4 regions of the Pseudonocardia sp. GCM10023141 genome follow, and region 3 is predicted to be linked to each of the others. Evidence: riboswitches for the same ligand, from Rfam matches in the RefSeq annotation. Region 3 holds a riboswitch; each other region holds the start of a gene.
What was found. A riboswitch is a leader RNA that binds a small molecule or an ion and turns the genes downstream of it on or off. The one in region 3 is predicted to bind S-adenosylmethionine.
Positions count from the first base shown of each region.

Region 1: linked by a shared signal. The riboswitch ahead of ACFPFQ_RS37615 (putative leader peptide) and the one ahead of thrC (threonine synthase) in region 3 are both predicted to bind S-adenosylmethionine.
Region 2: linked by a shared signal. The riboswitch ahead of ACFPFQ_RS05475 (FAD-dependent oxidoreductase) and the one ahead of thrC (threonine synthase) in region 3 are both predicted to bind S-adenosylmethionine.
Region 4: linked by a shared signal. The riboswitch ahead of ACFPFQ_RS13700 (aminotransferase class V-fold PLP-dependent enzyme) and the one ahead of thrC (threonine synthase) in region 3 are both predicted to bind S-adenosylmethionine.

Region 1 covers NZ_JBHSIR010000066.1:68,472-74,087, forward strand. Annotated here, with positions in the region: gene ACFPFQ_RS37585 (TetR/AcrR family transcriptional regulator) at 1-20, shown strand, start outside; gene ACFPFQ_RS37590 (TIGR03084 family metal-binding protein) at 87-896, shown strand; gene ACFPFQ_RS37595 (acyclic terpene utilization AtuA family protein) at 893-2,662, shown strand; gene ACFPFQ_RS37600 (STAS domain-containing protein) at 2,721-3,125, shown strand; gene ACFPFQ_RS37605 (ATP-binding protein) at 3,216-3,668, shown strand; gene ACFPFQ_RS37610 (hypothetical protein) at 3,816-4,073, shown strand; SAM riboswitch class IV at 4,157-4,264, shown strand; gene ACFPFQ_RS37615 (putative leader peptide) at 4,298-4,408, shown strand; gene ACFPFQ_RS37620 (amino acid ABC transporter permease) at 4,583-5,569, shown strand; gene ACFPFQ_RS37625 (amino acid ABC transporter ATP-binding protein) at 5,566-5,616, shown strand, end outside.
Region 2 covers NZ_JBHSIR010000009.1:112,280-117,895, forward strand. Annotated here, with positions in the region: gene ACFPFQ_RS05465 (nuclear transport factor 2 family protein) at 1-301, shown strand, start outside; gene ACFPFQ_RS05470 (aldo/keto reductase) at 352-1,341, shown strand; gene ACFPFQ_RS05475 (FAD-dependent oxidoreductase) at 1,307-2,494, opposite strand; SAM riboswitch class I at 2,500-2,592, opposite strand; gene ACFPFQ_RS05480 (GNAT family N-acetyltransferase) at 3,237-3,938, shown strand; gene ACFPFQ_RS05485 (hypothetical protein) at 3,990-4,196, opposite strand; gene ACFPFQ_RS05490 (hypothetical protein) at 4,196-4,396, opposite strand; gene ACFPFQ_RS05495 (STAS domain-containing protein) at 4,446-4,751, opposite strand; gene ACFPFQ_RS05500 (hypothetical protein) at 4,802-4,936, shown strand; gene ACFPFQ_RS05505 (TetR/AcrR family transcriptional regulator) at 4,957-5,616, opposite strand, start outside.
Region 3 covers NZ_JBHSIR010000006.1:172,522-178,137, reverse strand. Annotated here, with positions in the region: gene ACFPFQ_RS01845 (ComEC/Rec2 family competence protein) at 1-1,858, shown strand, start outside; gene thrC (threonine synthase) at 1,937-3,202, opposite strand; SAM riboswitch class I at 3,211-3,329, opposite strand; gene holA (DNA polymerase III subunit delta) at 3,481-4,446, shown strand; gene rpsT (30S ribosomal protein S20) at 4,541-4,813, opposite strand; gene ACFPFQ_RS01825 (MFS transporter) at 4,933-5,616, opposite strand, start outside.
Region 4 covers NZ_JBHSIR010000025.1:65,381-70,996, forward strand. Annotated here, with positions in the region: gene ACFPFQ_RS13685 (FAD-dependent oxidoreductase) at 1-293, shown strand, start outside; gene ACFPFQ_RS13690 (ATP-binding protein) at 562-978, shown strand; gene ACFPFQ_RS13695 (esterase/lipase family protein) at 1,045-1,986, shown strand; gene ACFPFQ_RS13700 (aminotransferase class V-fold PLP-dependent enzyme) at 2,120-3,475, opposite strand; SAM riboswitch class IV at 3,511-3,626, opposite strand; gene ACFPFQ_RS13705 (alpha/beta hydrolase family protein) at 3,745-5,046, opposite strand; gene ACFPFQ_RS13710 (long-chain-fatty-acid--CoA ligase) at 5,043-5,616, opposite strand, start outside.

The DNA.
Region 1 (5,616 bases), on a different contig from region 3:
GCCGGCCCACCGCCTCCTGACCCGCCCACTGCAACCTGACCCGTCAGCCCTTGCGCAGCGGCGCCTTAGTGAATGACGATGCACTTATGGCTGTCTCGATGCACGACCTGCTCGACGATCTCGCCGCGGAGACCGCTGTGGTCCAGGTGCTCGTCGCCGACCTCGACGACGCCGGCGTCGCCCTCCCCACGCCCGCCACCGGCTGGGACGTGCGCGACCAGCTCAGCCACCTCGCGTACTTCGACGAGGCGGCCACGCTCGCCGCCGTCGACCCGGAGACCTTCCGCCGGGAGGCCGCCGCGCTGGTGGAGCAGGGCGCGGACTTCCCCGACCGGGTCGCCGCCGAGCACGCCCATCTCGGTGCCGCCGAGCTGCGCGCCTGGCTGGACCGGGCCCGCAGCCGGTTCATCACGACCTTCCGCGCGCTCGACCCGAAGGCCCGGCTGCCGTGGTACGGGCCGGACATGAGCGCCGCCTCGTCGGCGACCGCGCGGCTGATGGAGACCTGGGCGCACGGGCAGGACATCGCCGACGCCGTCGGCGCGGTGCGGGAGCCCACCGACCGCCTGCGCCACGTCGCGCACCTCGGCGTGCAGACCGCGGGGTTCGCGTTCGCGCTCAACAACCGCCCCGCGCCCGAGGCTCCCGTGCACGTCGCGCTGGAGGCGCCATCGGGCGCGCGGTGGGAGTGGGGCGATCCGGATGCGACGGACCGGGTGACCGGCTCGGCGCTGGACTTCTGCCTGGTCGTGACGCAGCGCCGCCACGTCACCGACACCGCGCTGGCGGTGACCGGGCCCGCCGCCACCGCATGGATCTCCATCGCGCAGGCCTTCGCCGGCGCACCGGGACCGGGCCGAGCACCCGGCGCCGTAGCGGCCGGGAGCAGCCGATGACCAGGCGTCCGGTCCGCATCGCCAACTGCTCCGGCTTCTACGGCGATCGCCTCGCCGCCGCGCGGGAGATGGTCGAGGGCCACGTGTCCGGGGAGACCATCGACGTCCTCACCGGTGACTACCTCGCCGAGCTCACCATGCTCATCCTCTGGAAGGCGCGGCAGAAGGACCCGTCCGCGGGTTACGCGAAGACGTTCCTCGTCCAGCTCGAGCAGGTGCTGGGCACCTGCCTCGACCGCGGGATCAAGATCGTGGCCAACGCGGGCGGGCTCAACCCCGGCGGGCTGGCCGAGCAGATCGGGCTGCTCGCCGGGCGGCTCGGACTGGCCCCGCAGGTGGCCCACGTCGACGGTGACGACCTCGTCGGACGGCTCGCGGAGCTGCAGGCCGCCGGGCACGACCTCGTGCACCTCGACACCGGTCGCAAGCTCGCCGAGGCCGGCGTCGAGCCGGTCACCGCCAACGCCTACCTCGGCGGCTGGGGCATCACGGAGGCGCTGGGGGCGGGCGCCGACATCGTCGTCACCGGCCGCACCACCGACGCGTCGCTCGTCGTCGGGCCCGCGGCGTGGTGGCACGGCTGGGGGCGCGAGGACGTCGACCGGATCGCCGGCGCGATGGCCGCGGGCCACGTCATCGAGTGCGGTCCGCAGGCCACCGGCGGCAACTACGCGTTCTTCGAGGAGATCACCGACCGGCGCTACCCGGGCTTCCCCGTCGCCGAGATCGCGGACGACGGCTCCAGCGTGATCACCAAGCCGGACGGCACCGGCGGGCTCGTCTCGGTCGGCACCGTCACGGCCCAGCTGCTCTACGAGATCGCGGAGCCCGCCTACCTCGGCCCGGACGCCACCGCCCACTTCGACACGCTGCGGCTGGACCAGGAGGCGCCCGACCGCGTGCGGATCAGCGGTACCCGCGGGAGCGCGCCGACCGACCGGCTGAAGGTGGCACTGAACTACCAGGGCGGTTTCCGCAACACCATGACGCTCGTGCTCACCGGCACCGCGATCGAGGAGAAGGCGGCGTGGGCCGAGGAGCAGCTGTTCGGGCTGCTCGGCGGCAAGGAGCGCTTCGCCGAGACCGACGTGCGGCTGCTGCGCTTCGACCGGGCCGACGCGCCCGTCAACGACCAGGCCACCGCGCACCTGCGCATCACCGTCAAGGATCCCGACGCGCGCAAGGTGGGCCGCGCCTTCTCCAACACCACCATGGAGCTCGCGCTCGGCGGCTACCCCGGCTTCCACACCACCACCCCGCCGTCCGCGGAGAGCGCCTTCGGCGTCTACTGGCCCACCACGGTGCCCGCCGCCGAGGTCCAGCACCGCGTGACGCTGCCCGACGGCACGCAGCAGACGATCCCGCACCCGCCGGCAGGCCCCGCACCGGCCGCACCGACAGCGGCGGACCACACCCCGGTCAGGGGGCCCACGACGCGGCACCCGCTGGGCACGGTGGCCGGCGCCCGGTCCGGTGACAAGGGCGGCAACGCCAACATCGGAGTCTGGACCCGCACCGACGAGGAGTACCGCTGGCTGCGGGCGTACCTCACCGTCGAGCGCATCCGGGAGCTCCTTCCCGAGGCCGCGGACCTGGCGATCCGTCGCTACGAGCTGCCGAACCTGCGCGCGGTCAACATCGTGGTCGTCGGCCTGCTGGGCGATGGGGTGGCCTCGGCCACGCGGCCGGATCCCCAGGCCAAGGGGCTGGGCGAGTACCTGCGGAGCCGGTTGGTGGACATCCCGGAGGCCCTGCTGCGCCGGTGATCATGGTTCGTGATCATGGACTGGGCCGATCGGAGCAAAGCGCGATAGCGTGCCCGCCATGACAGGACGCGATACCCACTCCGGTCTCGACGACCCGCAGACCGATCGCCCGGGACTGGAACTCACCACCACCGTCGTCGGCTCGGCAACGGTGGTGGCAGTCCGCGGCGAGCTCGACCTGTACACCGCACCCGAGCTGATGAGCACCGTCGACGCCGCCTTCGACCAGCCCGCCGTCGCCACCGTCGTCATCGACCTGTCCGCGGTCTCGTTCCTCGGTTCCAGCGGGCTGGGCGTGCTCGCCAACCTGGCCACCCGGGCCGCCGACGCCCGGCACGCGCCGACGAACCTGCGCCTCGTGGCGCCGCCGGACCACGTCGCCGTCACCCAGCCGTGGGAGGTCATGCACCTGCACCAGGTCCTCCCGCTGCACCCGACCGTCGCGGCGGCGCTCGAGAGTTGAGATCCGGCCGATCAGGTTCGGCCCAGCGGGTTTGACAGGCCGGCGCCGCGGGAACCCGGCCCTGTTGTGTCCAGCCAGGCTGGAGGATTGTTGTCCCAGCTCGTCGAGTTCTCCCACCTCACCATCCCGGCCCACCCGACCAAGCTCTCCCCGCTGCGCCGCCACCTCCGGCGCTGCCTGTGCAACATCCCGCAGGACCGGCGGGACGAGATCGTCCTCGCCGTGTCCGAGGCCGTCACGAACTCCGTGACGCACGCGTACGAACCCGGGCGCCACGGCACCATCGAGGTGACACTGTGGACCGAGTCCGAGGCGCTCTGGATCGAGGTGCGCGACCACGGGCAGTGGCGCGTTCCCGCGGCCGAGCCGCGGCCGACCGGGCACGGCCTGGGGATCCGCCTCATGCAGCAGCTGTTCACCTGCGTGCTCATCCACCACGACCGCCACGGCACGCAGGTACTCCTCCAGCAGCCGCTGGCAGCGCCGGTCCCCGACCGCTCGCCACTCGGGCGACCCGCGGATCGGCCGAGTGGCGAGCTATGAACGTCACACCGGTGCCGAGCGATCACTCTCCGTGACCGATGTCGCGGCCGCACCCGTCCGGCTACCTCGATTGAGGTAGCCGGCTACTCGTGTCACGTGCCGACGGCGCGCCGATGCTCGAGGCTCCCAAGAGAAACGGGTGCTGCCATGAGGCCGTTCGTGGTGTTCGTCGGCGGTGGCCTGATCCTCGTCGGTGCGTGGACGGCCAACTGGACGCTCGGTCTGCTCGCCGGGCTGCTCCTCTGGCTCGCCACGGTGCAGCTCTGGCCGTGGACGGCCTGCAGCTCCTGTGCCAGCAGCCCCCGCATCCGCGACTTCACCGGCAAGAACTGGCGCACCTGCGGCGGTTGCGGTGGCACCGGCAAGGAGCTGCGCACCTTCGTGATGCGCCGCAACGTCCGCTGATCCGCGCCGACGGCCGGGACCGACGGCGTCGCAGCCGACACGTTGACAACGCCCGCGCAGCCGACTTAACGTCCACTCCGACAGGTCATGAGTGTCAGCGACAAGCCCTGGCTTGCTGGCCGGCAACCCTCGCTCGCGGTGGGGTGCTCCAGGTGACGACCGGACCGACGCACGTTCGGTAAGCGCGATGCCCCCGGCGGGCAGAACAGGTGGCGGTGGCGGCGATGGACACCACTTCGTGGTTGGCGCAGTGGCGATGCCACGGCCGCGCCACCGGAGCGGCCCGCCGCCACATCGACCTGCAGCGCGTCAGCAGCGCGCTCTGTCGTTCCTGATCTCACACCCGGGGCACTGACCCCGCGCTGTTGACCATCTCCTGATCCGCGCCGGACCGCACCGGCGCGGACTCCGTACGTCCCCCTCACCGAGCGCGCCGCTGCGATGCGTGCTGCCCGGACGCCCCCCGAGTCCACTGGAGTTCCAGCGTGCCTCCCTCCGGCCGATCCACCGTGTCCCGGTCCGATCCGCCACCCCCGCCACCCCGCCTGAACCGGGTCGACACCGACGACCGGCCCGAGCCGGACCTCACCGCTGCGCGCGTGATCCCGCTGCGCCACCCCGGCCGGTGGATCGCCACCGTCGTCGTACTCGTGGTGCTGGCCCAGATCGTCCACGGCCTGATCACCAACCCCTTCTACCAGTGGGACCGCTTCGCGTACTGGTTCCTGCGCCCGGTCGTCCTCGACGGGTTGGTCATCACGCTGCAGGTCACGGCGTTCAGCGCCGTGCTCGGCCTGGCGGGCGGCATCGTGCTGGCCCTGGGCAGGCTCTCCCGCAGCCCCGTCCTGCAGGCCGTGAGCTGGATCTACATCTGGCTGTTCCGCTCGGTCCCGCTGATCGTCGTGCTGCTGTTCCTCTACAACTTCAGCGCCCTCTACAAGTCGTTGAGCCTGGGTATCCCCTTCGGACCCGCGTTCGTGACGTTCGGCGTGACGACGCTGGCCACGGACATGGTCATCGCCGTGATCGGCCTGAGCCTGAACGAGGCCGCCTACGCCGCAGAGGTGGTGCGCGCCGGAATCCTCTCGGTCGACCAGGGGCAGCACGAGGCATCGGCTGCGCTCGGGCTCCCCCGCGGTTACCAGTTCCGCCGGATCGTGCTCCCCCAGGCGCTGCGCGCGATCGTGCCCTCCTACGTCAACCAGCTGATCGGGCTGATCAAGAGCACCTCGCTGGTGTTCTACGTGTCGCTGCTCGACCTGTTCGGCACCGTGCAGAGCATGGGCGCCACCTACTCCGGCGACATCGTGCCGCTGCTGGTCGTCGCCACCGTCTGGTACGTGATCCTCACCAGCATCGTGTCGATCATCCAGTTCTACGTGGAGCGCCACTACTCCCGCGGCGCGCTGCGGACCCTGCCCCCGACACCCCTGCAGAAGCTGCGCACCGGCACCACCGTGCTCCGGGCACGCATCAGGGAAGGAGCGATCCGATGACGAGCACGACATCAGACACGGCCGCCGGGACGGGGACGGGGACGGCC
Region 2 (5,616 bases), on a different contig from region 3:
CGACGTCGGCGCCACGCTCACGGCGATCAAGCACGACTACGCCTCCTTCAACTGGATCTTCTCCGGTGGCGACACGGTCGTCGCGGAGGGGACGAGCTTCGGCGAGCACCAGGACGGCCCGTGGCGCGCCGGGGTGCCCGAGTGGGGCGCCGGTCGCTGGTGCGACGTGTTCGAGATCCGCGACTTCCTCATCCAGCGCTGCTTCATCTACCTCGACCCCGACTACGCGGGCTCCGACACCGGGCGCTATCCGTGGCTGGCCGACGCCCGGGCGCGACAAAATGGAGGCTCCTCCGTATAGTCGGCCGCAGGCGGTGAGATCTCCGCCTTCGGCCCGGTAGGAGCACGAACATGAGCGACACCACCACACTTCCCCGCCGCCGCCCCGGCGGCGCGATCGGCCTCGGCGACCACACCGTCGCGCGCATCGGCTACGGAGCGATGGCACTCGAGCAGTACGCGGGCGACCTGCCCGCAGGCGAACGGCTGCTGCGACGGGCCATCGATCTCGGCGTGGACCACATCGACACCGCGGACTTCTACGGCGACAGCACCGCCAACGCGATCATCGCGAGTGCCGTCCGGCCGGCGGACGGCGTCGTCGTGGTGAGCAAGGTCGGCGCGGTGAGGGACCCCGGCGGTCCGCTGCCCCTGCGCCCGGCACAGCGGCCGGCCGAGCTCCGCACCGCCGTCGAGGACAACCTCCGCTCGCTCCGCCGCGATCGCATCGACATCGTGAACCTCCGGCGCCTCGACGTCGGGCCCGGGATCCGCGCCGAAGGCGACCAGCTCATCGATCTCGACGACCAGCTCGCCGCGCTGACGGCCCTGCGCGACGAGGGGCTCATCGGCGCGATCGGGCTCAGCGCTGTCGGGATCGGCACGCTGCGCAGAGCGCTGCCGGCCGGCATCGCGTGCGTCCAGAACGCCTACGGCCTCGTCGCGCGGCAGTTCGAGGACATGCTCGAGCTCTGCACCGCGGAGGGGATCGCCTGGGTGCCGTTCTTCCCGCTCGGCTCCCGGTTCGCCGGCATGCCGAAGGTGACCGAGCAGCCCGAGGTGGTGGCCGCCGCTGCGCGGCTCGGGGTGACGCCCTCGCAGGTCGGGCTCGCGTGGCTCCTGCGGCACGCACCGAACACGCTCCTCATCCCCGGCACCGGCAGCGCCGTGCACCTGGCCGAGAACGTCGCCGTCGACGAGGTCGTCCTCGACGACGCGACGACCGCCGAGCTCGACGGGATCTGGGCCGCGCGCTTCGCGGCCGCGGGCGAGGCGGCACCCCGCTGGGCCGACCGAGGCGCGGCCGTCAGCCGGTGGGCACCAGCGGCTGCTCGTCGATGACGCCCGCCGACAGGTCCGCGAGGACCCGCCCCAGCGCCGGAGCGAACTTGAAGCCGTGCCCGGAGAAGCCGGCACCCACCGCGACCGGGCCCTGGCTGCGGAGCACGAAGTTCGCGTCCGGAGTGGACGTGTAGGTGCAGCTGATCGGCTCGGGCCGCTGGTGGTCCAGCCCTGGCAGGAACGTGGCGACGTAGTCCTGCAAGCGGCGCAGCTGCGCCGGTTGCGGCTCGAACGACCGCCGATCCGGGTGACAGAGCGGCCCCACCCCGTGGAACCCGACCTTCACGCATCCCTCCTCGGTCGCCAGCCCGTAGACCCCACTGGGCCATCCCTGCTCCGGACCGGCGTGGTGGATGAACGTCGGCCACCCGACGTGGCGCAACGGCGTGCAGGGGCCGGCCCCGAGCACTGGGAAGTGCGCCGGTTGCTCCTGCGTCACCCGCAGCGGCGGCAGCTCGACGAGGCCGCCGACCAGCGCTTCCGTCCACGCCCCCACCGCGACCACGGCACGTCGCGCACGGACGGAGCCTGCGGAGGTCTCCACCTCGACGAGGTCGGGGCCGCAGACGGTGACCGCGCTGACCCGGGTGCGGTGCCGGACGTCGGCACCGCGCCCGACCGCCGCCGCCGTCAGCGCCGCAACAGCCTGGTCGGCGTTGATCCGTCCCGACCGATCCGACTGGTAGAGCACCGGACCGTCGAACACCATGCCGGGCCACCGGGCCATCGCCTCGTCGCTGCCCAGCCACCGGTGGTCGATGCCGTGCCGGGCCAGCGAGAGCGCCAGTTCCGCGACGAGCTCCTGATCACCGTGGTCGATGCCACCGGTCATCTGCAGCACCGAGGCACCCGTCTCCGTCTCCAGCTCGCGCCACAGCCGCAGCGCCTCACCGGCGAGCTCCACGTAGGGCGTCGACGCATAGGTCTGCCGGTAGATCCTCGACGAACCGTGCGACGCGCCCCGCGTGTGCCCGGCGTCGAACTGTTCGACCAGGACCACGTCCTGGCCGCGACGCGCGAGCTGCCACGCCGCGGCCGCCCCGACCACTCCCCCGCCGATGACCACGCAGTCGACGACGTCGCGGTGCTTGCGCGCCGGACATCGACGGCCCGGCTTGGGCACACCTGAGTGGGACACAGCTGAGTGGGGCATGACGCCTCCCATCGGTCCCGGCATGAGCACCCCACCGTGGCACGGCGTGGTTGCTGCGGCGTCGACGAGCCAGGTCTCTCGGCCGCTCTGGATGGACTCCTGAGCCTAGGCGGCCGTCAGCGGGAAGTGTCAATGTTTCCGAAGGGTGGGCGAACCGGAGTCAGCACGTCGGACATTTGTCGGCCGGCGTTCGACGCGGTGAACGAACCGGGATCAGTGCGGTGCGGAGACCGGCGACACCTGCGGGAATCGTCGGACATGGTGGCTCCAGGACATCGACGAGCAGGCGCGCGAAACTGCACGCGACCACTCAGGCGGGCGAAAGGGACGTCGGACGGATCCCGCCGGGACAGCCGGAATCGCTCGAGAACAAAGCGAATGGCGGCCAATTTGCCATCATCGCGCCTTGCGCACCGGCTGACATGACCAGACCCTGTGTCCGGCCGCTGTGTGCGGTCCCCTGTGCCGGGACTCACCCTCCCCCTGCCCCGTCGGGGCCGGTTAGGGTGCGGGAGTCGACATCGATCCCGTGCGTCGATCCCGTTGCGTCGATCCCGTTGGAAGGTCGAGAGATGCCCGGTCCCGCACGCGTGCTCGTGGCACGCCGCTGGCTCGACGGGCTCGGCTCCCCTCCCGGTTCCTGTCGATCCTGACCCGGAACCCGGCGGCCCGCCCGCCTCCTCCCGCCCCGCCGCTGCAGGGTGACTCCTGCGCGCGGACACCCTGACAAGGATCTTCAGCTGTGAGCGAGTGGCATGTTCTCGACAATCCCGCGCGCGCGTCCCTGCTGGGCCCGCACGCCCACCTCGCCGTGAGCCACGGCCTCGCCGTGCGCTACCGACCCGACGTCTCGGTGTTCGTCACCCTGCCCGCCGAACCCGACGACACGGCGTGGCGCGACCTCGCCGACCTCATCGGCCCCGGTGCCGTCGCGCCCCTCTCCGGTCTGCGCACACCCCCGCCTGCCGGCTGGGAGGTCGTCTCCGACGGCGCCGGAGTGCAGCTCGTCGACGACGGCGTGGCGGCCGCACCCGACGCCGAGGCCGTCCCCCTCGGGGACGCCGACGTTCCCGAGATGCTCGCGCTGGTCGAGCGCGCTCGACCCGGACCGTTCGCACCCCGCACCATCGAGATGGGGACCTACCTCGGGATCCGCCGCGGCGGCCGCCTCATCGCGATGGCAGGCGAGCGCCTGCACCCGCCGGGGTTCACCGAGATCAGCGCCGTGTGCACCGATGCCGACTTCCGCGGCCAGGGGCTGGCCACCCGCCTCGTCCACGCCGTCGCTGCCGGCATCCGCGCCCGCGGCGAGACCCCGTTCCTGCACGCAGCCGCCATGAACACCAACGCCATCCGGCTGTACGAGTCACTGGGCTTCCGGCTGCGCCGCCACAACCGGTTCGTGGGCGTCCGGGTCCCGGCAGGCGAACGCGTCGCGACATGACTCCGCGGCTGTCGGTCCAACCTGAGCAGCAGGATGGAAGGGGTCGGCCGCTCAGCCACCGCCCAGCAGCCGCACCACGGCACGCTCGACGGTGCCCCGCGTGGCGTCGTCGAACTGCTCGTTGAGGTGCTCGGCCCGCACGTCGACCCACTGCCTCCCGACCTTGTACGCCAGCAGGTCGTCGCCCCCGCCCTTGCGCCGCAGCAGGGAGTTGCAGGCCCGGTGCAGCGGCTTGTCCCGCAGCGTGAGCAGCCGCATCACCCTCCCTTCGCCGGGTAGGAGAACTCCACGGCGCCGCGGTGCAGGCGCACGTGCTCGCGGCGCATCGTCGCCAGCCCGAACGTCCCCTCCTCGTCGTCTGCTCGGCGTCGGCGAAGCTCCAGCCACGCCCGCCCCGCCGCCGCGTCAACCCCGGCACCGCCGGATCGACGTGGTCGCAGCCGCAATGCCCTTGCCATATCGACGTCCTACCCCGCATCGCGATCGGTCACACGCGGTCGGGTCGGATCAACGCCGGGGGGCGGCCGCCAGCGCATCGGCCGGTTCCACGCTCACGCTCAGCACCCGGTCCAGGCCGGTGATCGTGAACGGGCGCAGGAGATGCCGTCGGCCTCCGCAGGCGATGTGCAGGACACCGTCGTGGGCGCGAGCGCGCTCATGCGCCTCCATGAACGCCTGCAGAGCGCTGCTGCCCAGGAACGTCACGCCGCCGAGGTCGATGATGACGTGCCGACCCGGGCGGTCGAACTGTGCGCACAGGCGCTGTGCGAGAACGGGTGCGGTCTGCCGGTGGCGGGCACCGCCGCTACTCACGACGCCAGCTCGAACTGGCCACCCGGGTGCGACAGCCCTTCGACGAAGGGATGACCCTCGATGCCGCCGCCCGGATCGTGGGCCTGCAGGACGAGCTCAGCTCGGTGCGAGCCCGCATCACCGAACTCGAGTCCCCCGACGACCCACCACCGCCCGACCGATCGACACCGGCAGCGAGGGACTGAGCCTCCCGGATCCCCGAGGATCAGCCGAGCCCGGCGGTGTCCACGTCAGCCCGAGCGGCGATCCTGACCGCCAGCCCGTCCAGCACCATCGCCAGGCGACGTTCGAACACCACGTCCGGATCGGGAGCGTCATCGGCTTCCACGATCAGCCGCTGCAGGTAGGGGGCCCGGCCGTCCTTGAGCAGTTGCATGATGTAGGGCCCGGCCTGGCGCTGGTAGCCCGCGAAGTCGAGGCCGCTGCGCCGCTGCGCTTCGACCTCCCCCAGCTCCTGCTGGACGAAGCCACGGGTGAACGTCATGGCGGTGGAGAGCAGATCCATCATCGCGTTGATGCCGAGGCCGAGCCCGTCCACGCAGGCCAGACCGGCCTCGCGGAACCGTCGGGCATGGGGCCCCAGCGACGGCCGGTGCCCGAACCGGGCGATCCAGGGGTGGGCGTGATGGAGCCGTCGCATCTGCCCGGCCAGCCGCGCGACGTCGTCTCGCCAGCTCCCGGACGGGATCCCGGTCAGGTCCAGCTCGCCCAGCACGGCGTCGTACATCAGCTCGGTCAGGTCGTCCTTGTTGCCGACGTGCCGGTAGAGCGCCATCGGGCTGCTGTCCAGCCGTCCCGCGATCTTGCGCATCGAGATCGCGTCGACCCCGTCCTCGTCGGCCAGTGCGATCGCGGCCGTGGTGAT
Region 3 (5,616 bases):
GTGGCAGGAGGCGGCCGGCGGTCTGCGGGCAGGGCTGCGGGAGGCGTCGCGCGCCGTCCTCGCCCCCGCGGAGGCCGGGCTGCTCCCGGGGTTGGCCGTCGGCGACACATCGGGTCTCGACGCCGAGCTGGAGTCGGACTTCCGGGCCAGCGGCCTCACCCACCTCGTCGCGGTGAGCGGGGCCAACCTCGCGATACTGAGCGGGGCCGTGCTCGGGCTGCTGCGGCTGCTACGGGCCGATCCCCGGCTGTCGGCCGCGGTGAGCGCGGCGAGCATCGTGGGGTTCGTGGTGCTCGCCCGGCCGTCGCCGAGCGTGGTGCGCGCTGCGGTGATGGGGGCGGTGGTGCTGCTCGCGCTCGCCATGGGGCGCGGTCGGTCCGCACTGCCCGCGCTGGCCGCGGCCGTCATCGTCTTGCTGTTGGCCGATCCGGCACTCGCGCTCGACCCCGGTTTCGCGCTGTCCGTGCTGGCCACCGGGGCTCTGGTGGTGCTCGCGCCCGCGTGGGCGCTCGCGCTGCGCAGGCGCCGGGTGCCCGGCTGGATGGCCGAGGCGGTGGCCGTGCCCGCCGCGGCGTTCGTGGTCACGGCTCCGGTCATCGCCGGGCTGAGCGGGCTCGTCAGCCCGATCGCGGTGCTCGCCAACCTGCTGGCCGTACCGGCGGTGGCACCGGCCACCGTGCTGGGCGTCCTCGCCGCGCTGGTGTCGCCGATCAGCACGCCGCTGGCACACGCGTGCACGTGGGCGGCCGGGCCCGCTGTCGGCTGGCTGGTGATGATCGCCGATCGGTCGGCCGGGGTGTCCGGGGCCGCCGTTCCGTGGCCGGAGGGTGTGCTGGGGGCTGCGCTGCTGGTCGTCGTGCTGGTGCTGCTGTGGTGGTGGGGCCGCTCGCCGCGGCGGCGGGCCCTGCTGCTGGCCGTGCTGCTGGGGCTCGCGCTGGTGCTGGTGCCCACCCGCGTCGCACCACCGGGCTGGCCGCCCACCGGCTGGAGCGTCGTGGCCTGCGACGTCGGACAGGGGGATGCGCTGGTGCTGGCCACCGCCCGTCCGGGCTGGGTGGTGCTCGTCGACGCCGGTCCCGACGCCGGCCTCATCGACGGCTGCCTGCGCAGGCTGGGCGTCCAGGGCATCGCACTCGCGGTGATCAGCCACCTGCACGCCGACCACATCGGCGGGCTCGCGGGCGCGCTGCGCGGCCGCCCCGTCGGCGGGGTCGCGCTGGGTCCGGTCCACGAGCCGGCGTGGGCGTTGCGGGAGGTCGCCGACATCGCGGCGCAGGCGCAGGCACCGCTCGTGGAGCTCACCGCCGGCAAGCGGCTGGACTGGCCCGGTCTCGCCCTCGACGTCATCGGTCCGACGCACCCCGCCGCGGTCGTCGACCCCGACGACGGCACTGCCGTCAACGACAGCTCACTGGTGCTGCGGGCCACCACGGCCACCGGCAGCGTGCTGCTGCCCGGCGATGCCGAGCTGGCGGCGCAGGCCGACCTGCTGGCCGCCCACACCGACCTGCGCGCCGAGGTCCTCAAGATGCCGCACCACGGCAGCCGCTACACCGCTCCCGCGTTCCTCAACGCCGTGGCACCACGCGCCGTGCTGGTCAGCGTCGGTGCCGGCAACCCCTACGGCCACCCCAACGTCGCGCTGCTCACCGTGCTGGCCGACGCCGGAGCTGCCGTGCGGCGCACCGACCAGGCCGGCGACGTCGCCGTCGTCACAGTGGCAGGCGACGCCGATCACGACGGGCGTCCCGATCTCGCCGTCGTCAGCAGGGGCGATCCGGTCCGGGCTCGCCGATCCGGCCCGCGGGCGGCAGGGCGGCGGATCGGGCGAGCGGCGCGGGCTCCGCCCCGGCGATGATCCGGCGCGTCGGCGACGAACGAGCTGGTGAGCTCGCTCGCCACCGCCGCGTGCGACCTGGCCGGGTGCGTGCGTCCGCTACCGGCCTTCGAGCGCCTCGCGCACGGCCTTGCTGGTGGAGGGCACGGTGGCCGTCGGGCCGATCTGGCCGGCCACGGCGTCGAGCGTCTTGAGGCCGTCGCCGGTGATCAGCAGCACGGTCTCGGCGTCGGGGTCGAGCCGGCCGGACTCCACGAGCTTCTTGGTGGTGGCCACGGTGACACCACCGGCGGTCTCGGCGAAGACACCCTCGGTCTGGGCCAGCAGCCGGATGCCGGCCACGACCTCCTCGTCGGAGACGTGCTCGACGGCCCCGCCGGTGCGGCGCACGGTGTCGAGCACGTACGGGCCGTCGGCCGGGTTGCCGATCGCGAGCGAGCGCGCGATGGTGTCGGGCCGCACGGGCTGGATCACGTCGTGGCCCTCCGCGAACGCCTTCGCGACGGGGGAGCAGCCGGTGGCCTGGGCGCCGAAGATCCGATAGGGCGTGGCCTCGACGAGCCCGAGCTTGCCGAGCTCGGTGAAGCCCTTGTCGACCTTGGTCAGCTGCGAGCCGGACGCCACCGGGATGACGACCTGCTGGGGGAGCCGCCAACCCAGCTGCTCGGCCACCTCGTACCCGAGCGTCTTGGAGCCCTCGGCGTAGTAGGGCCGCACGTTGACGTTGACGAACGCCCAGTCCTCGTGCTCGGCCGCCAGCTCGGTGGCCAGGCGGTTGACGTCGTCGTAGTTGCCGTCGACGGCCAGCAGGGTGCCGCCGTAGACGGCGGTGGTGAGCACCTTCGCCTGCTCGAGCGACTTCGGGATGAGCACCACCGAGTCCCAGCCGGCGCGGGCCGCGGCGGCGGCGACGGCGTTGGCCAGGTTGCCGGTGGACGGGCAGCACAGCACGGTGAAGCCCAGCTCGCGGGCAGCGGCCAGTGCCACGGCCACCACACGGTCCTTGAAGGAGTGCGTGGGGTTGCCGGTGTCGTCCTTGACCCACAGGTTCTTGATGCCCAGCGCGGCGCCGAGCCGGTCGGCCTTGATCAGCCGCGTCAGGCCGGGCTCGGTGTTGGGGTGGTCCTGGACGCCGGGCGGCACGGGCAGCAGCTGCCGGTAGCGCCAGATGTTCTTCGGGCCGGCCTCGATGGACTCGCGGGTGACGTCCCCGAACTCGTAGGCCACCTCGAGGGGGCCGAAGCACTGGGGGCACGCGAACTCGGCGGCGAGGGGGATCTGGTGACCGCACTCGCGACAGGACAGCGCGACGGCCGGACCGAGATCGAGGGACGTGGACGTCGAGACGTCAGAAAGCAGAGTCATTGAAGAACTCCTCATCTTTCCCGCACCATGCGGGCCGGAGTTGGCACCGTGATCGAGCGCGTTGACACGCGCGTCGCCGGTTGCCGGGGCTTCAACGGGCCGTTCCCTCTGCCCCTCTGGATGAGCCATATTCAGTTGGCCGCCGGCGCACGGGCCCGCGGATGACCATCACCGTACGCCACGGAGGGCCGCGTCCCCAACCGTCGTCCAGGATCTGGGAGCCCCGTCACCCCACGCGGTCCGCCCCGGACGTTCGGTTGTCGGTGTCGTGCGCGAGCATGGACGCCATGACCGCAGCTCCGCTCCAGCTCGTTCTCGGTGAGGAGGAGCTGCTCGTCGAGCGTGCCGTCGACGAGGTGGTGGCGCAGGCCCGAGCCGATGATCCGAGCGCCGACGTCCGCCGCTACCGCGCCACCGAGCTCTCGCCCTACGAGCTGGCCGACAGCCTGTCACCGTCGCTGTTCGCCGAGGCCAGGGTCATCGTCCTGCAGGCGGCGCACGAGGTGAACAAGGATCTCGCCACGGCCATCCTCGCGCAGGCTGCCGACCCGGCCGACGGCATCGTGCTCGTCGTGGTGCACGCCGGTGGAGCCCGCAACAAGGCGCTCGCCGACGCGCTGCGCAAGCAGGGAGCGGTCGTCACGATCTGCAACAAGATCACCCGCGCCGAGGAGCGTTCCGACTTCGTCCGCGCCGAGGTCCGCCGCGCCGGCGGCAAGATCGCGCCGGCAGCGGTGCCGGTGCTGATCGAGGCCGTCGGCTCCGATCTGCGGGAGCTGGCCGCGGCCACCGGGCAGCTGGTGGCCGACACCGGTGGCACGATCGACGAGAAGGCGGTGCGCCGCTACCACCGCGGCCGGGCCGAGACCACCGGGTTCGCCGTGGCCGACAAGGTGGTGGCGGGGGATCGGGCCGGCGCGCTCGAGGCGCTGCGCTGGGCGCAGGTGCTCGGGGTGCCCGCGGTGCTGGTCGCCGACGCGCTGGCCGACGCCATGCGCACGCTGGCCAAGGTCGGCGCGGCCGGCCGGGGCGATCCCAACCAGCTCGCCGGCCCGCTCGGGATGCCACCGTGGAAGATCCGCAAGGCCCAGCAGCAGGTGCGCAGCTGGCGCCCCGATTCGCTCGCGGTGGCGTTCGCCGCGGCGGCCGAGGTCAACGCCGACGTCAAGGGCGCCGCGGCCGATCCCGAGTACGCGCTGGAGCGTGCGGTCGAGCGGATGTGCACGGCGCGCGAGTCCCGCTGAGCGGCGCCTTCCCGCACAGCCCAGTCCTGCACAGCACAACGACGCCGCACCCTGGGAAAGGGGGCGACGCCGTCGGGTGAAGTACGTGAGGCGATCAGGCAGCGGTGGAAGCCGCGTGCACCTTCTTGGCCATGTTCGACTTCAGGTTGGCCGCCTGGTTCTTGTGGATGACGCCCTTGGAGGCCGCCTTGTCGAGCGCCTTGCTGGCAGCGCGCTGCAGGGTGCTGGCGGTCTCCACGTCACCGGCCTCGGAGGCCTCGCGGAACTTGCGCACAGCGGTACGCACCGAGGAGCGCACCGACTTGTTGCGCTGGCGACGCTTCTCGTTGGTCTTGACCCGCTTGATCTGGGACTTGATGTTGGCCACGCGTTTTGCCTCGAGTTCTTCTGCCGCTGGTCTGGTCATGGCTCCGGCGGCGGATGGATCGTGCGAGCACGCCGGGCGCTCGGCTGTCCATGCTACAGCGCTGCTCCGCGGGCCCGACATCACCCCGACGCGGGCAGCGGGAGCAGGCTGGCGAACGCTGCCAGCGCGCTCACGCCCGCCGCGGCGATGGCCCATCCGAACGTACCCGTGGCGTCGATGATCAGCCCGGCCAGTGGCGCGCCCAGGAGGGCACCGAACCCGGCCGCGGTGTAGATCAGCCCGACGATCCCGCCCAGCCCGCGGACGCCGTACATCTCCGCGACGACCGTGGGCTGCAGCGCGATCCAGCCGCCGTACCCGACACCGAGCACCGCCGCGAAGGCGACGAGCAGCGGCAGCGCGAGCGCCGGCAGCGCCGACGCGACCAGCCAGATCCCGAAGCTGACCGCGAAGACGGCGAAGCTGGCCTGGAACATGCGGATCCGCCCGACCCGGTCGGCGATGGCCCCGATGGCCAGGCGTCCGAGCACGCTCGCCACCCCGATCACGCCGATCAGCGCCGCGGCGGCCACTGGCGGCACTCCGGCCGCCGCGGCGTAGGTGGGGAGGAACACGAACGGCACGAAGAGCCCGAGCGACGCCAGGAACGTCGCGGCGTACATCGAGCGGAAGGCCCGGGTGCGCACCAGCTCGCGGATCGGCAGCGCGGGTGCGCCCTGCGCCGCAGGCGGGCGACGGACCGCTATCGCGCAGAGGACGAGCAGGGCCGCGCCCGCGACCCCGAACACGACGTGCGTCTGCCG
Region 4 (5,616 bases), on a different contig from region 3:
ACGCAGGGGAGGGACCGACGACGGTCGCCGCCCTGCTCCGCGCGGGTCGCGGGCTGCTGCTCGAGCTGGGTGCGCCCGGTTCCGGGCCCACGCCGGTCGCCGCCGGGCTGGACCGGGTGGTCGCGCGCGTGCTGGCGTCGCCGATCGGCACGGACCTCGGCGCCGGGCCCGGCGTGGACCGGGTGCTGGTGCGGCCCGACGGCTACGTGGCGTGGGTGGGGGCGGGCCCGGCCGCGTCGCCCGCCGCGGCGATCCGGCGCTGGTTCGGTGAGCCGGTTACCGTGCCGGCGTGACTCCTCCCGCTAGCGCGATCGAGGTCCGTACCGCCCGCACGTCCGAGCTCGACGTCCTCACACTGGCGGTCGCGCGGGCTGCCGGTGGGGGCACCGCTGGACCTGACCGGTGAGCTTGCCTGCGAGTGGCGCGAGGGTGACGTTTGGTGGCGCTGCGGGCATGGCCCTACGCCAACCGGCCGCTCAGCGTCCCCCAGACGGCGGCAGGCGGCTGTTGTATTGCGGTGGACGGGGTTTGACACCGCCCCTGACGTGGAACGCAAGAGGTATGGACACCTCCGGGCACGTCGAGTTCGTCCACCGGAGCTGGCCCGCCGACCCCGAGCAGCTGTCGGTGATCCGGCATCAACTCGCCAGCTGGCTCGCGCCGCTGAACCTCAACGAGGACGAGACCTCCGACGTCGTGCTGGCCGTCGACGAGGCGGTGGCCAACGCGGTGCGCCACGCCTACGAACCGGCCGACGACCACACCCCGGTCGAGCTGACGCTCTGGACGGAGGCCGACAGCCTCTGCATCGAGGTCGTGGACCACGGCCGATGGCGCCAGCCGGTTGCGCAACCGCAGGTGGGCGGGCGGGGGATCCCGCTGATGAGCACCGTCTCGGAGTCGGTGCTCATCCACTACGACGAGCGCGGGAGCCGGGTGCTGCTGCGGTACAAGATCCCGGACCGGACCGAGGCGTAACCGCCGGTACGGTCTCGTCGTTGAGGGGCCGTGCGATCACGGACGTTGTGGGGAACGGTTGCCGGGTTGACGGCGTCCGTGGCTGTCGTGCTGGCGGCACTGGCGCCGGCCGCGAACGCCGAACCAGCCCGGCCGCTGCCGGTGCCGTACGGCGCCACGGCGCTGGCCACGGCCGAGCTGGGGCCCGACGTCGATCCACCGGGGTCCAACGACTGGACGTGTCGCCCCAGCGCCGAGCACCCGAACCCGGTGGTGCTGGTGCACGGGCTGCTGGCGTCCCGCAGCGTCAACTGGCAGACGATGTCGCCGCTGCTCGCGAACGCCGGCTACTGCGTGTTCGCCCTGACCTACGGCCGCGTCACCGAGGTGGCGCCACTGAGCCACGTCGGTGGCCTGCGGGCGATGGAGAGCAGTGCCGCGGAGCTGGGCGCGTTCGTCGACCGGGTCCGGGAGGCCACCGGCGCCGACAAGATCGACCTCGTCGGGCACTCCGAGGGCACCGTGATGCCGCAGTACTGGCTGCAGTTCCTCGGCGGCGCCGCTCAGGTCGACAAGTACGTGGCGGTCACCCCGCTCTACCGCGGCACCCTGGCCGACCCGCTGCCCGTGGCGCTGCTCGCCGACGGGCTGGGGATCCGGCCACCGCTCTCCGCGGCCGTCGCGGCGGCCTGCGCGTCGTGCCCGCAGTTCATCTCCGGATCGGACTACCTGGACCGGATGAACGCGCAGCCCGGCGGCGCCGCCGTCCCCGGCGTCACCTACACCACGGTCATGACGCGCTACGACGAGCTGGTGGTGCCCTACACCAGCGGGCGGCTCGACGCCCCGAACGCCACCAACGTCGTGGTGCAGGACGGCTGCGAGATCGACCTGTCCGACCACCTCTCGATCATCACGACGCCGCGCACCGGGCAGATCATCCTCAATGCCCTCGACCCGGCCCACGCCGTCAAGCCGCCCTGCGGCGTCTCGCTCCCCGCACTCGGCGGCTCCCCGGTCTCGAGCTGACGCACACCCTCAGGTGCTGACGCATACCGTCAACGGTGTGCGCCGGCCCCTGATGATGTGCGCCGGCCCCAGACGGTGGGTGCGAGCGAGACAGTGGGTGTGAGCGAGACAGTGGGTGTGAGCGCTGCGCGGCTCAGTGCCCGGCGGGACCGCAGGCGGGCCCGACCGGCAGACCCAGCGCGCCGATGCCCAGCGGGTCGATCGGGCGCGGGTCGGGCGTCGGTGCCCAGCGGCCGTCGATCGGTGCGTAGGTCCAGGACGCGCCGCGGGTGACGAGCGTGGTGAGCGCGTCGATGAGCCGGTCGATGTGCTCGGCGGTGGTACCGACACCGATGCTGACACGGACGGCCTCGCCCGAGTCCGGGTTGAGCGTGGCGAGCAGCGGGTGGGCGCAGAAGCGGCCGTCGCGCACGCCGATGCCGTGCTCGGCCGAGAGGTAGGCGGCCACGTAACCGGCGGGGCGGTCGGCCACCGTGAAGCTCTGCACGGCCACCTGGTCGGTGCTGTCGGCCCAGATCCGCAGCGTCTCGACACCGGGGATGGCGGCCAGCCCCGTGCGCAGCCGCTCCAGCAGCGCCCGCTCGTGCTCGAGCGCCGCCTCGGCGAGCACCGGTGCCAGCGTGCGGCAGGCCTGCGCGAGCGCGGCCGCGCCCAGCACGTTGGGCGTGCCGGCCTCGTGGCGGTGCGGGGCCGGTGCCCACTCGACGCCGTCGCGGGTGACCTCCTGCACCGCGCCGCCGCCTGCGAGGTAGGCGGGCGCGGCGTCGAGCCAGTCGCGGCGGCCGATCAGCGCGCCGGCACCGTAGGGCGCGTACAGCTTGTGGCCAGAGAGGGCGAGGTAGTCGACGCCGGTGGCGGCGAGGTCGATGCAGCGGTGCGGCGCGAGCTGCGCGGCGTCCACCACGACCCGGGCGCCCGCAGCGTGCGCGATCGCCACGATGCGATCGACCGGCAGCACCTCACCGGTGACGTTGGACGCCCCGGTGATCGCGAGCAGCGCGGTGGGGGTGGAGCGCAACGCGGAGTCGAGCTCGGCCAACGTCTGCTCGACGGTGGCCGCGGCGCGGACGACGCGGTGGGCGCGACGGCGCCACGGCAGCAGGTTGGCGTGGTGCTCGATGTCGAGGCAGAGCACCTGGCCGGAGTGCGGCACGCAGCCGGCCAGCAGGTTCAACGCGTCGGTGGTGTTGCGGGTGAACACCACGACGTCGTCGGAGCGGGCACCCACGAACGCGCCGACGGCCGCGCGCGCCGACTCCAGCACGGCGGTGCTCACCTGCGAGGCGTAGCCGGCGCCGCGGTGCACGCTCGAGTAGTACGGCAGCAGCGTGGTGATGTGGGCGGCCACGTCCTCCAGCGCCGGCGCGCTCGCGGCGAGGTCGAGGTTGGCGTAGGTGATCGTCTCGCCGGTGACCAGTGGCACCCGCAGGTCGGCCCCGACGACGCGGGGCAGTTCGGTGCAGGTACGGGCGAGGGTGGGCGTCGACATAGCAGTCTCCTGGCCAGGGGACCCCGCTCGTGTGGAGTCCGCGCTTGCCCCTGCGCACTGCGCGCAACGGCCTGGTCGTCACCCGGAGCACCCCACCGCGGAGGAGGGTTGCCGACCAGCAAGCCGGGGCTATGCGCTGGCACTCATGACCTGAAGAGAAGGTAACACGGGAGGGTGGGGCGGCCGCAAGATCGGCGTGGAGGTGACGGCGGCCACAGCCCTGCCGGCCTGCCTGTCGAGTCGGCCTGCCGGCCTGCCTGTCTGCCGGGTCAGCCGAAGCGCTCCTGCAGCCAGCCGGTCAGCAGCGCCAGCACCTCGGGCGCGATGGTCGTCGCGATGGCCGCGTACTCCGTGACCGCCCCGGTCGTCGCCGGCTGCATCAGGTGGTTGACGCCTGCGACGGTGCGCACGGTGGCGTCGGGGTTGCCGGCCAGCAGTGCTCGCATCGCCGGTTCGCTCTGCGCGGGTGGTACCTGCACGTCGAGCTCCCCGAAGACGGCCAGCACCGGAACGGTCAGTGCGGCCAACGCGGGTGCGGGGTCGTACGCGACGAACGCGCGGAACGCGGGGGAGACCGGGATCATCTCCTCGATCCGGTCTGCGGCCGGCCGGTCCTCGGGTGGCATGCCGGTGAACTGCTCGGTGATGCGCTCGCGTGCCAGCGCGCGGGCGCCGTCCAGGTCCTGGGCCACCAGCAGCCGGCACAGCTCCTGGATGAACTCCACCTGCTGCTCCACGGCGTCGGCGGCGAGCCCGGCCTGCTCGGCGACGAGGCGGTTCTGGAGCACGAGCACCTCGGCGCCCGGAGCGGCCGGACCGGCGAGCGCCACCACGAACGCCACGGCGCCACCGGCTCGCCCTGCGGCGAGCGGGGCCAGGTAGCCGCCCTCGCTGTGCCCGCAGAGCCCGATCCGCGCCGGGTCGATGTCGGGGCGTGCGGCCAGGTGGGAGATCCCGGCCAGCGGGTCGAGTGCCAGCTCGTCGTAGCTGCACTGCGCCTTGGTGCCGCCGGACCCGCCGACGCCACGGTCGTCGACCCGCAGCACCGCGAACCCGGCTCGCGTCAGCGCGTCGGCGAGCACGAGGAACGGCTTGTGCCCGGCGATCGACTCGTCGCGGTCGTGCGCGCCGCTCCCGGTGATCAGGACGACGGCCGGGTGCGGGCCACCGGTCGGCGGGACGGTCAGCGTGCCAGCCAGCGTCACCGGCCCGCTCGCGAACGTCACCTGCTCGCTCCAGTACGGGAACGGCGGCTGCGGCTCCTGCGGTCGACCCGCCGCCGCCACCGTGCCGCGGACCAGCGTGAACGGGAAGCCCCGACCGCCCTGGTTGTACTCCCCGGCGATGGCGTCGTCGATCAGCGTGCCCGTGAACCGGGCCCCACCCGGGATCGACGGCACGGCGAAGCGCACCCTCGTGCCCTCCACGACGACGTCGGCCAGCGGCAGTCCCTGCAGCCCCTGCGCGGGCACCGCTGCGGTGCCGCCGGCCGCGGTGAAGGTGATGCCGACGGCCAGCTCCGCCCCCGGCGTCCGGATGGTGCCGTGCCAGTCACCGGTGAGGTCGGTCATCGGGGGGCGGGCTCCCCGACGATCCGGGCGACGACGTCGTGCGCGCCGTGGTCGGACCGCAGCTGCGTCTTGAGCACCTTGCCGCTCGGGTTGCGCGGCAGCGCCTCGACGATGGCGACCTCACGCGGGCGCTTGTAGGCCGCGAGGTGCTCGCGACAGAACGCGTCGATCTCCGCGGCCGTGGGCGGGTCGGCCGGGTCCCGCGGTGCGATCACCGCGAGCGGGGACTCGCCCCACTTCGGGTCGGGCACCCCGATGAGGGCGACCTCGGCCACCTTCGGGTGCGCGGCGAGCACGTTCTCCACCTCGGCGCAGTAGATGTTCTCCCCGCCGGAGATGATCATGTCCTTCTTGCGGTCGACGACGAAGAAGTAGCCGTCCTCGTCCTCGCGGACCAGGTCGCCGGAGTGGAACCAGCCACCCCGGAACGCCTCCGCGGTCTCGGCGGGCTTGTTCCAGTACCCGTCCATCACGAGCGGGCCGCGGTAGACGATCTCGCCGACGTCACCCTGCGCCACGTCGTTCATGTCGTCGTCGACGACCCGGACCTCGACGTTGAGCATCGGCGTG